Regions from separate parts of the Streptomyces rubradiris genome, predicted to be linked through region 2. Evidence: riboswitches for the same ligand, from Rfam matches in the RefSeq annotation. Region 2 holds a riboswitch; each other region holds the start of a gene.
What was found. A riboswitch is a leader RNA that binds a small molecule or an ion and turns the genes downstream of it on or off. The one in region 2 is predicted to bind cyclic di-AMP.
Positions count from the first base shown of each region.

Region 1: it holds a riboswitch for cyclic di-AMP, as region 2 does, so the genes downstream of both, Srubr_RS34745 (LysM peptidoglycan-binding domain-containing protein) here and Srubr_RS22710 (M23 family metallopeptidase) in region 2, are expected to answer to the same signal.
Region 3: it holds a riboswitch for cyclic di-AMP, as region 2 does, so the genes downstream of both, Srubr_RS32610 (M23 family metallopeptidase) here and Srubr_RS22710 (M23 family metallopeptidase) in region 2, are expected to answer to the same signal.

Region 1 is NZ_BNEA01000015.1:4,828,700-4,832,866, reverse strand. It holds gene eno (phosphopyruvate hydratase) at 1-861, opposite strand, end outside; gene Srubr_RS34745 (LysM peptidoglycan-binding domain-containing protein) at 1,260-2,009, opposite strand; cyclic di-AMP (ydaO/yuaA leader) riboswitch at 2,015-2,189, opposite strand; gene Srubr_RS34740 (LysM peptidoglycan-binding domain-containing protein) at 2,373-3,506, opposite strand; gene Srubr_RS34735 (cytochrome P450 family protein) at 3,675-4,167, opposite strand, start outside.
Region 2 is NZ_BNEA01000015.1:2,151,808-2,155,974, forward strand. It holds gene Srubr_RS22700 (HPr family phosphocarrier protein) at 1-15, shown strand, start outside; gene Srubr_RS22705 (GntR family transcriptional regulator) at 229-915, opposite strand; gene Srubr_RS22710 (M23 family metallopeptidase) at 1,111-1,857, opposite strand; cyclic di-AMP (ydaO/yuaA leader) riboswitch at 1,870-2,022, opposite strand; gene Srubr_RS22715 (M16 family metallopeptidase) at 2,250-3,638, opposite strand; gene Srubr_RS22720 (M16 family metallopeptidase) at 3,635-4,167, opposite strand, start outside.
Region 3 is NZ_BNEA01000015.1:4,362,256-4,366,422, forward strand. It holds gene Srubr_RS32600 (dihydrofolate reductase family protein) at 1-986, shown strand, start outside; tRNA gene Srubr_RS32605 (tRNA-Met) at 1,052-1,125, opposite strand; cyclic di-AMP (ydaO/yuaA leader) riboswitch at 1,473-1,640, shown strand; gene Srubr_RS32610 (M23 family metallopeptidase) at 1,650-2,717, shown strand; gene Srubr_RS32615 (aldo/keto reductase) at 2,796-3,740, shown strand; gene Srubr_RS32620 (PrsW family intramembrane metalloprotease) at 3,810-4,167, opposite strand, start outside.

The DNA.
Region 1 (4,167 bases), 2.7 Mb from region 2:
GAAGAGCGGGTCCTCGATGGAGACCAGCGGGTACGCCTCGACCAGCTCGGCGTAGTACTCGGTCATCTCGGCGGCGCTGCGGTTCTTGCCCTCGAAGACGTAGGAGCCGTCCTTGTAGAACTCGGACGCGGCGACGTCGAGCGCCAGGGCGATCTGCTCGCCGGGGGTGTAGCCGGCCTCCTTGATCGCCTCCAGGATGAGGTCGAGGGCCTCACGGTTGGAGCCGAGGTTCGGGGCGAAGCCGCCCTCGTCGCCGAGGCCGGTGGACAGGCCCTTGTTCTTCAGGACCTTCTTCAGGGTGTGGTAGACCTCGGTGCCCCAGCGCAGGGCCTCGGAGAAGGACTCCGCGCCGATCGGGGCGATCATGAACTCCTGGATGTCCACGTTGGAGTCGGCGTGCGAGCCGCCGTTCAGGATGTTCATCATCGGCACCGGCAGCAGGTGCGCGTTCGGGCCGCCCAGGTAGCGGAAGAGCGGCAGGTCGCTGGCCTCGGAGGCGGCGTGGGCGACGGCGAGCGAGACGCCCAGGATGGCGTTGGCGCCGAGGGAGCCCTTGTTGTCGGTGGCGTCCAGGTCGAACATGGCCTGGTCGATCAGGCGCTGCTCGGTGGCGTCGTAGCCGACCAGCTCCGGGCCGATCTGCTCGATGACGGCGAGGACGGCCTTCTCGACGCCCTTGCCCTGGTAGCGGTTCGGGTCACCGTCGCGCAGCTCGATGGCCTCGAAGGCGCCGGTCGAGGCGCCGGACGGCACGGCGGCACGACCCGTGCTGCCGTCGTCGAGGCCGACCTCGACCTCGACCGTGGGGTTGCCTCGGGAGTCCAGGATTTCCCGGGCTACGACGACGTCGATGGACGGCACGAGCATCTCCTTCTTGGATGTGACGCTGGAAGTGCGGGGCTGGTGTGCCTTGCGACTAGAGCCTAACCGTCCCGGGCCGCTCGGCCATCGACCGACCGCCCCGTGGACAGAGCGACGGTACCTTTTGTTTCTGAACGAAACAAAGGGGGCCGGGTCATTCCGGGGCCAGGGGCGCCGGGCCGGACGCGGAAAACCCCGCCCTGGCGCGTACGGGGGAACACGCGCCGGGGCGGGGAGCCCTTGGGGGACGGGGGTGGCCCGCACGGGGCCTTGGGGGGCCGCCTGGATGTACGGGCCTTGGGGGCCTTGGCCGTACGGACCCTGGGGGCCGTGGCCGTACGGGGCCCGGGGGAGCCTGGGGCCCGCCGGGATGTGCGGGCCGTGGGGTCCCGGGGGGCTTACTTCAGGTGGAGCTGCTGGCCCGGGTAGATGAGGTCGGCGTCCTGGACGATGTCCTTGTTCAGCTCGAACAGCTTCTGCCAGCCGCCCGCGACGTGGTGCTCCGCGGCGATGGTGCTGAGCGTGTCGCCCTCGACGACCTTGTACTCGCCGTCGCCCTTCTTGACCTTCTTGCCAGTCGGGGTGGTGACGGTCTTGCTCGCGCCGCCGGTGCTCTTGCCCGAGCCGGTGCTCTTGCTGGTGCTGGTGCTCTTGCCCGTGGAGGCGGCCGGACGCTCGGCGGAGCGGGAGGCGGCCTGCTGGTCGGCGGAGCGGGTGGAGGTGCCCGAGTCCTGGGCGGACGGGACGGACGGCGCCGGGGCGGAGCCGTTGTACGGGGTGCTCGACAGGCCGGTGCCGCAGACCGGCCAGGCGCCCTTGCCCTGGGAGGCGAGGACCTTCTCGGCGACGGCTATCTGCTGCGACTTGCTGGCCTGGTCGGCGGTGGCGGCGTACTGCGTGCCGCCGTACGCGGCCCAGGTGGAGGCGGAGAACTGCAGACCGCCGTAGTAGCCGTTGCCGGTGTTGATGGACCAGTTGCCGCCGGACTCGCACTGGGCGACCGCGTCCCACTGGGAGGCGGTGGCGGCGGAGGCGTTGCCGGCCGCCATCAGCGGGGCGGCGACGGCGGCACCGGTGACACCGGCGAGCGTGACGGCGCGGACGGCCTTGGACGGACGACGGTGCTTGCCCTTGCCGGAAAACAGCATGGATCGATTCCCCTCACCGACGCCTGCGAGGTGAGCTGTCGGGTTCGGGCCGGTTGAGTTGCCCGGCCGCGTCCGACGCTTTCGCGTGACGCGGCTTCACCCCCAGCCGGTCCCAGCCTCAACTGCTGGGCCCGGCGCTTACCTTGGGTCCCCCGCTCCTGCCTACGGCGCTTGACGCGACGACTGTTCCCGGGCGACCGCCGGCAGGATTCGGCGTGGCGGAAGCCGGGGCTCGCGGTGACGAGCGGCCTCGACCGTAGACAGGTGATCGCCGGAATTTCAAAGACGATCAGGGCTTCTGAGACTCATCCCACACTTTCGCCAAACCGGACATCAGGGCAGTAAGTGGGGCACCAAGTCCCGCTACTTCGCGTCCGATTCGCCCTGGACGTTCAGGGTCTGACCGGCGGTGATGTGGTTCGGGTCGGCACCGATGGCCTTTTTGTTGCCGGCGTACAGCGCGTGCCACCCGCCGTCGACGTCAAGGGAGTCGGCGATGGAGGACAGCGAGTCGCCCTGGCGGACGGTGTAGGTGTCCGTTTCACGGGAGGCGTGACGGCCGGACGCAGTACCGTTCTGACCGTTTGTCAGGGTTTCGTCCGCACTGGGGCCCCGGTGGCGTCCGCCGGTGCCGACGGTTCCGGTGTCGACCAGACTCCAAGACCCGGCCGCCTGCTGCGGGTTGCTCACGGTCCCGGCGTCCGGGGTGGCCGTCGGGGCGCCGCCGGGGTACTGGGTGTTTCCGGTGTCGGGCGTGGGGGACTTGTCGGACTTGGTGGTGTCGGTGCCGGTGGAACCGGGGGTCTCGCCCGCCCCCTTGTCGGCCGCCTTGTCCGCTTCTTCGCCGGCGGCCTTGCCCGTACCCTCGCCACCCTTGCCGGCCTTGTCGCCCTTGTCCTGCTTGGTGGACGGCGTGCCGGTCGGGTCCGAGGAGGGGCCGGACCCCGGGTCGGCGGTGGAGCCGGTGGAGCCGGTGGAGGGCGACGCGTCCGGCCGGCCGGACGGGTCGGAGGTTCCGGGAGCCTTGGACGTACCGGAGCCGCCTGCCGATCCGGACGCATCCGCCGAACCGCCGGTGCCGCCGGAGTCGTCGACGCCCGTGTCGACCTCCATGGACCCCGAGTTCCGCGTCAGGCCGGACAGCAGGGCACAGGTGGCCCAGGGGGTCGTACCCCGGTCGGCCAGGATCTTCTCGGCGACGGCGATCTGCTGCTGGCGGCTGGCCTGGTCGGGGCTGGCCGCGTACTGGCCGCCGCCGTACTTGTCCCAGTCCTCCTGCGAGATCAGCAGGCCGCCGTAGTACCCGGTGCCGTTGTCCGCGCTCCAGGAGCCGCCGCTCTCGCACTCGGCCACCTTGTCCCACGTGGTGCCGTCGGCCGCGTTGGCGCTCGCCGCGCCGAGGAGCGGGATGGCGATGGCGGAGCCGGTCACTCCGGCCGCGACAAGGAGGGCCGGAGCCTGGCGGGGGCGACGGTGTCGACCGTTCCCGGAGAGCATGCAGAAGCCTTTCGAGCGACAGCAGGACCGGCGCGGCGGTTGGAGCCGCTCGCCGCGCTGATGGGTGAACGTATCGGCAGACGATCACTTGTCACAAGTTCATGCCGCACAGATCACGTGAAGATCACAGGGTTGAGAAAGTGTCACCTTTGTCTGGAGAGACTGTGTTCAGGCGGGCGGTGTGAACTCCACCGGCAGGGTGCGCAGGCCGCGCATGATGAGCCCGCCGCGCCAGCGCAGGTCGGCCGGATCCGCGGCGAGCCGCAGGTCGGGCAGGCGGGTGAACAGGGTGGCCAACGCGGTCTGGCCCTCCAGCCGGGCGAGCGGAGCGCCCAGGCAGTAGTGGATGCCGTGGCCGTACCCGAGGTGCTGGTTGTCGCGGCGGCCGAGGTCCAGCGCGTCCGGGTCGGCGAACCGCTCCGGGTCCCGGTCGGCGGCGGCGAGGACGACGAGTACCGGGTCGCCCGGCGCTATGTCCTGCCCGCCGATGGTCAGCGGCTCGGTGGCGAACCGCCAGGTGGCCAGCTCAACCGGGCCGTCGTAGCGCAGGAGTTCCTCGACGCCCGTCTCCAGCAGGTCCCGTTCACCACGGGCCAGGGAGTCCTGGAGCCGGGCGCGCTGGCCGGGGTGGGTGAGCAGGGCGTAGGTGCCGTTGCCGATG
Region 2 (4,167 bases):
CCCGAGACCGTCTGAGCGGGACCGGGAAGCCGCGCCGTCCGTACCGGGCGGCGCGGCTTCCGCGTTTTCAGCACCGGTTCCACAATCGCTCCGGTTCCGTCGGCGGATTTCTTCCCGGGCGTTCGCCGGGTCGCCCGGACACGGCGGGCAGGGGAATTAGCGGAACCGGAAAAGGGCAGCGGAAAACACCCGCCACCGAATTACCCTTCTTTGTATACGGCGCCCGTGTTAATGCCGCAGGCCCGACATGTTTACGGCATGTTGCGAAGTCCTCACACGCTCCCCGGCGCCGGAAAAGCGAAGCCGGTGCGCGCCCGTCGCACGCTCGGCGTGCAGGGCCGTCAGCGCCCGCGCGCGTTCGCCGTCCCCGCGCGCCACCGCGTCCACGATCGCGCCGTGCTCCACCCAGGACTCCACCGGGCTCACCGGCGGCTCCACCGCGTACATCCAGGCGATCTTGTGCCGCAGCCGGGTCAGCGTCGAGGTCAGCGAGGGGCTGCCGCAGGCCTGCGCGAGCGTCTCGTGGAACCAGCCGCCGAGCGCGCGCAGATCCTCGCTGTTGCCCTTCCTGGCCCGCTCCTGACCCAGCCGGACCAGGCCGCGCAGCACCTTCAGATGGGCCTCCGTACGCCGCTGGGCGGCCCGCGCGGCGCCCAGCGGCTCCAGCAGCGTCCGCATCTCCAGCACGTCGGCGGCCTCCTGCTCGGTCGGCTCGGCCACGCACGCGCCCGCGTGCCGGCGCGTCACCACGAAACCCTCGGCCTCCAGCGTGCGCAGCGCCTCGCGGACGGGGACGCGCGAGACGCCGTAACGGCGGGCCAGGACTTCCTCGGTGAGCCGGCTGCCGCGCTCGTAGACACCCGCGACGATGTCGTCCCGGACAGCGCTGCACACCGAGTGCGCCGGAATACGCATGACCGACCTCCGCCTTAATCCCCGTGAAACGCCGACGATGGACGCGTATACCGTGACTCTATTCCAGCGGGCCGGAATTTCCGATGGCGGGCGGTAATCCATGGTTATTTTTTGGACAAGGAGTCCGGCGGACGGCGTGAAAAACGGCGAAAGCCCCGGCTCGATGAGCCGGGGCCGCCGGAAAACGCGCGTGCGTCAGATCTGGACGCCGTGCCCGCGGAGGTAGGCGACGGGGTCGATGTCCGAGCCGTACTCGGGCGTCGTGCGCGCCTCGAAGTGCAGGTGCGGGCCGGTGACGTTGCCCGTGGCGCCGGACAGTCCGATCTGCTGGCCCGGCTCGACCTGCTGGCCCACCGTGACGCCGATGGAGGACAGGTGCCCGTACTGCGTGTACATGCCGTCGGCCATCCGGATCACGACCTGGTTGCCGTAGGCGCCGCCCCAGCCGGTGGCGACGACCGTGCCGGCGCCCACCGCGTGCACCGTGGAGCCGCTGGCCGCGTGGAAGTCGATGCCGGTGTGCGAACCGGAGGACCACAGGGAGCTGGAGGCCCGGTAGGCCGTGGAGACGTAGGAGTGCGCGATGGGGGCGACGAAGGTGTTCAGCCGGCGGCGCTCGGCCTCGCGCGCGGCACGGACCCGCTCCTCCTCGGCCCGCTCGGCGGCCGCCTTCGCCGCTGCCTCCTCGGCCGCCTTGCGGTCCGCGGCCTGCTGCTGGGCGGTGGCCTGCGCGTCGATCTGCTCGGCGACGTCCTCGGTGGCGGCGAGGACCGGGGTGAGGCCGGTCTGGTCCACGGGGTTGTCGGCGGCGAGCGCCGGGGAGGCGGCGAGGGTGCCGATGACACCGGTGGTGGTCAGGGCCGCGACGCCGGCCGCCTGAGCGGTGGTGCGCTTGACCCGGCCGGGCTTGCGGTGCTTCCCGGTGGCGCACATGAACGCCATGAAGTGGCTGGTCCTTTCCTTCCCTCTCGCCTACCGGGTTAGCTGACGGGTTCGGAGCAGGAAGGTCTCCTACGGGCCCCCTCGCGGGCGCCCGATTCACCCCAGGGACGGTGGGTCCCCGGCTCCCCTGGCTCGCGCCGTACGGGGACTCGGCGATGGCTGTCCGGTGCCGCGGGTGCGGCGCACTGCCTGACGAACAGCCCGGACGAAGCTACGGCGGCCCGCTCGCGATCCTCAAACGGATCCGGGGTTTTGTAGCGCATCCCACAGGTCAGACAGGCAACCTCCGCCCCAAAACGGGCATCTGGGCAACCGAGTGGAACAGCGTGGGGCCCTGACGGCCCGTAAGCCGTCAGGGCCCCACGCGCGCGTGCGCCGGACGCGCCGGGCCGCTACTCGGCCGGCACCACGGTCACCTCACCGATGCCGAGCGCCTCGACCGGCGCCTTGATCTGGGAAGCGTCGCCGACGAGGACGGTCACCAGACGGTCCACCGGGAAGGCGTTCACGACGGCCGCGGTGGCCTCCACGGTGCCCGTGGCGGCCAGCTGCCGGTACAGCGTCGCCTGGAAGTCGTCGGGCAGGTGCTGCTCGACCTGGTCGGCCAGCGTGCTCGCGACGGCCGCCGCGGTCTCGTACTTCAGCGGCGCCACGCCGACGAGGTTCTGCACGGCGACGTCCCGCTCGGCGTCGGTCAGGCCCTCCGCCGCGACGGTGCGCAGCACCTTCCACAGGTCGTCCAGCGCCGGGCCGGTGTTCGGCGTGTCCACGGAGCCGCTGATGGCGAGCATCGCCGCGCCCGTGCCGTCCGGCGCGGACCTGAGGACCTGCCCGAAGGAGCGCACGCCGTAGGTGTAGCCCTTCTCCTCGCGCAGGACGCGGTCCAGGCGGGAGGTGAGGGTGCCGCCGAGGCAGTAGGTGCCGAGCACCTGGGCGGGCCACACGCGGTCGTGCCGGTCGGGGCCGACCCGGCCGATGAGCAGCTGCGTCTGCACGGCACCGGGACGGTCCACGATCACCACGCGCCCGGTGTCGTCGGCGGTCACCGGCGGCACCGGCCGCGGCTCGCCCGGGGCGCCGGTCCAGGCGCCCAGGGTGTCGCCGAGCAGCGCGTCCAGGTCGGTGCCGGTCAGGTCACCGACGACGACCAGGGTGGCCGTGGCGGGCCGCACATGGCGGTCGTAGAAGGCGCGTACCGCCGCCGCGTCGATCTTCTCGACGGTCTCCTCGGTGCCCTGGCGCGGCCGGGACATGCGCGAGGCCGCCGGGAACAGCTGCCTGGAGAGCTCCTTGGCGGCCCGGCGGGAGGGGTTCGCCAGCTCGTGCGGGATCTCGTCCAGGCGGTTGCGGACGAGGCGCTCGACCTCGCTCGGGGCGAAGGCGGGCGCGCGCAGCGCGTCGGCGAGCAGGCCGAGGCCCTTGGCCAGGCGGGAGACCGGGACCTCCAGGCTGAGCCGGACGCCGGGGTGGTCGGCGTGCGCGTCCAGGGTGGCGCCCGCGCGCTCCAGCTCGGCGGCGAACTCCTCGGCGGAGTGCTGGTCGGTGCCCTCGGAGAAGGCGCGCGCCATGATCGTGGCGACGCCGTCCAGGCCGGCCGGCTCCGCGTCCAGCGGCGCGTCCAGCAGCACCTCGACGGCGACGACCTGCTGGCCGGGGCGGTGGCAGCGCAGCACGGTCAGGCCGTTGCCGAGCGCGGTGCGTTCGGGGGCCGGGAACGCCCAGGGCTTGGCCTCGCCGGGCTGCGGCTGGGGGTGGAACTCCATGGTGGCGAGCTCGGTCACTTGGCCGTCTCCTCGTTCTCGGTCTCGTCGCGGCCCGCCTCTACGGTCGCTTCCTGCTCCGGGTCCTCCGGGACATCGGCGTCGGGGGCGGCCTCCGGGGACTTCGGTTCGTAGACCAGCACCGCGCGGTTGTCGGGCCGCAGACGCGCCTTGGCGACTTCCCGGACCTCCTCGGGGGTCACCTCGAGGACGCGATTCACAGCGGTCAGGGCGAGCTGCGGGTCACCGAACAGGACGGCGTACCGGCACAGTTCGTCGGCGCGGCCGGCGACCGTGCCGAGCCGGTCCAGCCACTCGCGCTCCAGCTGGGCCTGGGCGCGCTCCATCTCCTCGGGGGTGGGGCCCTCCTCCGCGAACCGGGCCAGCTCCTCGTCGATGGCGGTCTCGATCACCGGCACCTCGACGTCACCGGAAGTCTTCACGTCCAGCCAGCCCATGGAGGGCGCGCCGGCCAGGCGCAGCAGGCCGAAGCCGGCGGCGACGGCCGTGCGGTCGCGGCGCACCAGGCGGTTGTACAGGCGGGAGGACT
Region 3 (4,167 bases), 2.2 Mb from region 2:
GCGCCGGCACGATCCGCTCCGACAACCCCCGCCTGCTGGTCGGCTCGGCCGAGCGGCGCGCGGCCCGGCGCGCGGCGGGCCGGCCGGAGTACCCGCTGAAGGTCGCCGTCACCGGTTCCGGCGACCTCGACCCGGCGGCGCGCTTCTGGCACACCGGCGGCGACAAACTCGTCTGCACCACCGACCAGGGCGCCGTACGGGCCGCGCGCCTGCTCGGGAACACCGCCGACGTCGTCCCGTTCGGCCCCGTGCTGGACTGGCGGGCCCTGCTGGAGCACCTGCACGACGTGCGCGGTGTGCGGCGGCTGATGGTCGAGGGCGGCGGCACGGTCCACACCCAGCTGCTCCGGCAGGGCCTGGCCGACGAACTCCAGCTGGCCCTCGCCCCGCTGTTCGTGGGTGATCCGGCGGCACCGCGGCTGTTCGGGCCGGGCCCCTACCAGGGCGGACGCCTGCGCCTGCTGGAGACCCGGCGGATCGAGGACGTGGTCCTCATGCGGTACGCGCCCACGGCTCCCGGCTCCGGTCCGGACGCCACCGCCGCCGACCGCCACTGGCTGCGCACCGCCTGCGAACTGGCGGCCCTGTGCCCGCCTTCCCGGACGGCGTTCAGCGTGGGCGCGGTGGTGGTCGCCGCCGACGGCACGGAACTGGCCCGGGGCCACTCGCGCGAGGGCGGCGACCCGGTGGTGCACGCGGAGGAGGCGGCGCTGGCGAAGACCGACCCGGCCGACCCGCGGTTGTCCGGCGCCACGGTGTACTCCAGCCTGGAGCCGTGCGCCCGCCGTGCCTCCCGGCCGGCGCCCTGTGCCGAGCTGATCCTGCGGGCCGGGGTGCGCCGGGTGGTCACCGCCTGGCGGGAGCCGGACACGTTCGTCGAGGCGGCCGACGGGACGGGGGTGCTGACGGCGGCGGGGGCGCGGGTCGTCGTACTGCCGGAGCTGGAGGAGCTGGCGAAGGCGCCGAACGCCCATCTGCCGGGCTGAGACGCCCTGGGTGCGTATACACCCAGGGCCCGGAATCCTTGGGATTCCGGGCCCTGGGCCTTCAGTAGCGGGGACAGGATTTGAACCTGCGACCTCTGGGTTATGAGCCCAGCGAGCTACCGAGCTGCTCCACCCCGCGTCGTTGTGACTCCAGTGTACGCCATGCGCGGGGTGCTTCGCACACCGGTTTCCGCGGGCCTCCCGGCGGGCCCCCTGGCGGGCCTTCCCGAGGGGTGGTCGAGCGGGGGTCACGCGCGGTGACCGGGCGAGCGCACACGTATAACAACTGAGTCACCATCAAAATCGCGAGTGACTGCTGACCGCTTCTGAGTGCTGGTCAAATTGCCCGTTCTAGCGGGATAGTTACCGATAACTCCACCGGTGAAAACGTTAATGATCAAGGGGACCGGCTTGGAAAGTGACTGTCAGGTCTATTAACGTTCGATAACGCAGCGCGGTCGTCCCAGCCGTCACAAGAGGCGGCTCCGTGCGCACGCGCCGAATCCCGCGAGGGAACCGGGGAACCACCACCTTGGGGTGAATCACGCGGATACCGTCGTGTACTCACGCGAGTCCACGACCGGTATACGCGCGTAGGAGACCTTCCTGCTCCGAACCCGTCAGCTAACCCGGTAGGCGGAGGAAGGAAAGGAGTACGCCCGCGTGGCGTCCAACCGGCCTGGCCCCGAAGCCCCGTCCATACCGGCACAGCGCGAGTCCGAGCCCGAGACCTTCGGCTACGGCGCCTACCGCGCCGACGAGGGCCCGTGGGAGGAGTGGAACCCCACCGAGGAAACCGTCGCCCCGGTCCGCGGCCGGCACCGGGTCGCCAAGCAGCGCGGCGGCTTCGCGCGCAGCTCCACGGTCCTCGGCGTCGGCGTCATGGCCGCGGTCGGCGCGGGCGGCATGGCCAGCGCCAACACCGGCAAGCCGCCGGTCTCCATCTCCATGCCGGACCTGCCCTCGGTCGGCTCCCTCTTCCAGGACGGCTCCGGCGACGACCGGCCCGCCGAGGCGGCCGGCACCACCACGCTCGCCACCGTCGCCGTGGCCTCCGACGCGGGCCAGGACACCGCCGACGCGGGCGAGGTGCTGCGCAACCGGATCATGGCGCAGGCCGAGCAGCAGCAGGGTCAGGCCGACAGCAAGGCCGCCGCGGCCGCGCTCGCCGCCGCCGAGAAGCAGACCGCCGAGGCCGCCGCCCAGGCCGAGGAGGAGGCCGCCGCCAAGGCCGCCGCCGCCAAGGAGAAGGCGGAGGCCGAGGCCGAGAAGGCGGCGGCCGAGGCGAAGCGGGCGGCCGAGGAGAAGCGGCTGGCCGAGCTCGCCAAGCAGTACGCGCTGCCCACCTCCTCGTACACGATCACCTCGACGTTCGGGCAGGCCGGCTCGATGTGGTCCTCCGGCCACCACACCGGTCTGGACTTCGCCGCCCCCACCGGCACCCTGATCAAGGCCGTGCACAGCGGCACGATCACCGAGGCGGGCTGGGCCGGAGCCTACGGCTACCGCACCATCCTGACCCTGGACGACGGCACCGAGCTGTGGTTCTGCCACCAGTCGTCGATCAACGTCACGGCCGGCCAGAAGGTCAGCACCGGCGAGGTCATCGGCCGCGTCGGCGCCACCGGCAACGTAACCGGCCCGCACCTGCACCTGGAGGTCCACCCCGGCGGCGCGCCCACGGGCATCGACCCGATGGCGTGGCTGCGCGACAAGGGCCTCACCCCCTGACGGTCCCTTTCCGGAAGACCGGGAAAATCGGCGCCGGCGGCGGGATGCGATCGGCCCCCGCCGGCGTTGACATGGCGTATGACGTCACTTCGCACACTCGGCTCCTCCGACCTCAAGGTCTTCCCGCTCGCCCTGGGCGGCAACGTCTTCGGCTGGACGGCCGACGAGCAGACCTCCTTCGCCGTCCTCGACGCCTACACCGCGGCGGGCGGCAACTTCATCGACACCGCGGACGTGTACTCGGCCTGGGTCGAGGGCAACAAGGGCGGCGAGTCCGAGACCGTCCTCGGCGCCTGGCTCAAGGCCCGCGGCAACCGCTCGGACGTGGTCATCGCGACGAAGGTCAGCCAGCACCCCGAGTTCCAGGGGCTGTCCGCCGCGAACATCAAGGCCGCCGCCGACGCCTCGCTGCGCCGCCTGGGCACCGACTACATCGACCTCTACTACACCCACTTCGACCAGCCCGAGGTGCCGGTCGAGGAGATCATCGGCGCGCTGGACGAGCTGGTGAAGGCCGGCAAGGTCCGGCACATCGCCGCCTCCAACATCGGCGCCGAGCGCCTGCGCGCGTCCCTGGAGTTCTCCGACCGCGAGGGACTGGCCCGCTACGTCGCCGTCCAGCCGCACTACAACCTGGTCTCCCGCGACACCTACGAGGGCCCGCTCCAGGAACTCGTCGCCGCCGAGGGCCTGTCCGCCGTCCCGTACTACGGGCTCGCCTCGGGCTTCCTGACCGGCAAGTACCGGCCCGGCGCGACGGTGGACAGCGCCCGCGCCGACCGGGTGCGGGACTACGTGGCCTCCGAGCGCGGCCAGCAGGTCCTGGCGGCCCTGGACGAGGTCGCCGCCGCCCACGAGGCCCCGGTCGCCACGGTCGCCCTGGCCTGGCTGGCCGCCCAGCCGACGGTCACCGCCCCGATCGCCTCCGCCCGCACGCCCGAGCAGCTTCCGGCGCTGCTCGGTGTGGCGGAGCTGACGCTGACGGACGCGGAGGTCGCGAAGCTGACGGAGGCCTCGGCCTAGAAGGACGGCCGTACGACGGCCCGCTCCGGCGGTGCCGCCCGCCCGCCCGGCGTCCGGCACGCCCTCCCGTCAGGTCCGGTACGGGTTGTAGGGGGAGTACGTCACCGCCGGGTATCCGTACGGCGCCGCCGGCCGGTACACCGGGGCCGGAGCGGCGGCCCGGCTCGCGTACTCCAGCGCCGGCCGGGCCACGTGCCGGCGCCGCCACAGCTCCGCCAGCAGCTCCCGCTCCCGCACGGTGAAGTCCGCCCCGGCCTTGCCCGCGCGTCCGCGCCGGCGCAGGAAGGCGAGCGAGGTGGCGTACCGCTCGTAGCGGGCCACCTCCCGGGCCGCCGGCCGGCCGTGGTGGTGCCGGGCGTAGTCCCGGGCCATCCGGCGCGCCCGCATCGACCCGAGCGCGAACGGCTCGCCCGGCCCCAGCCACCCG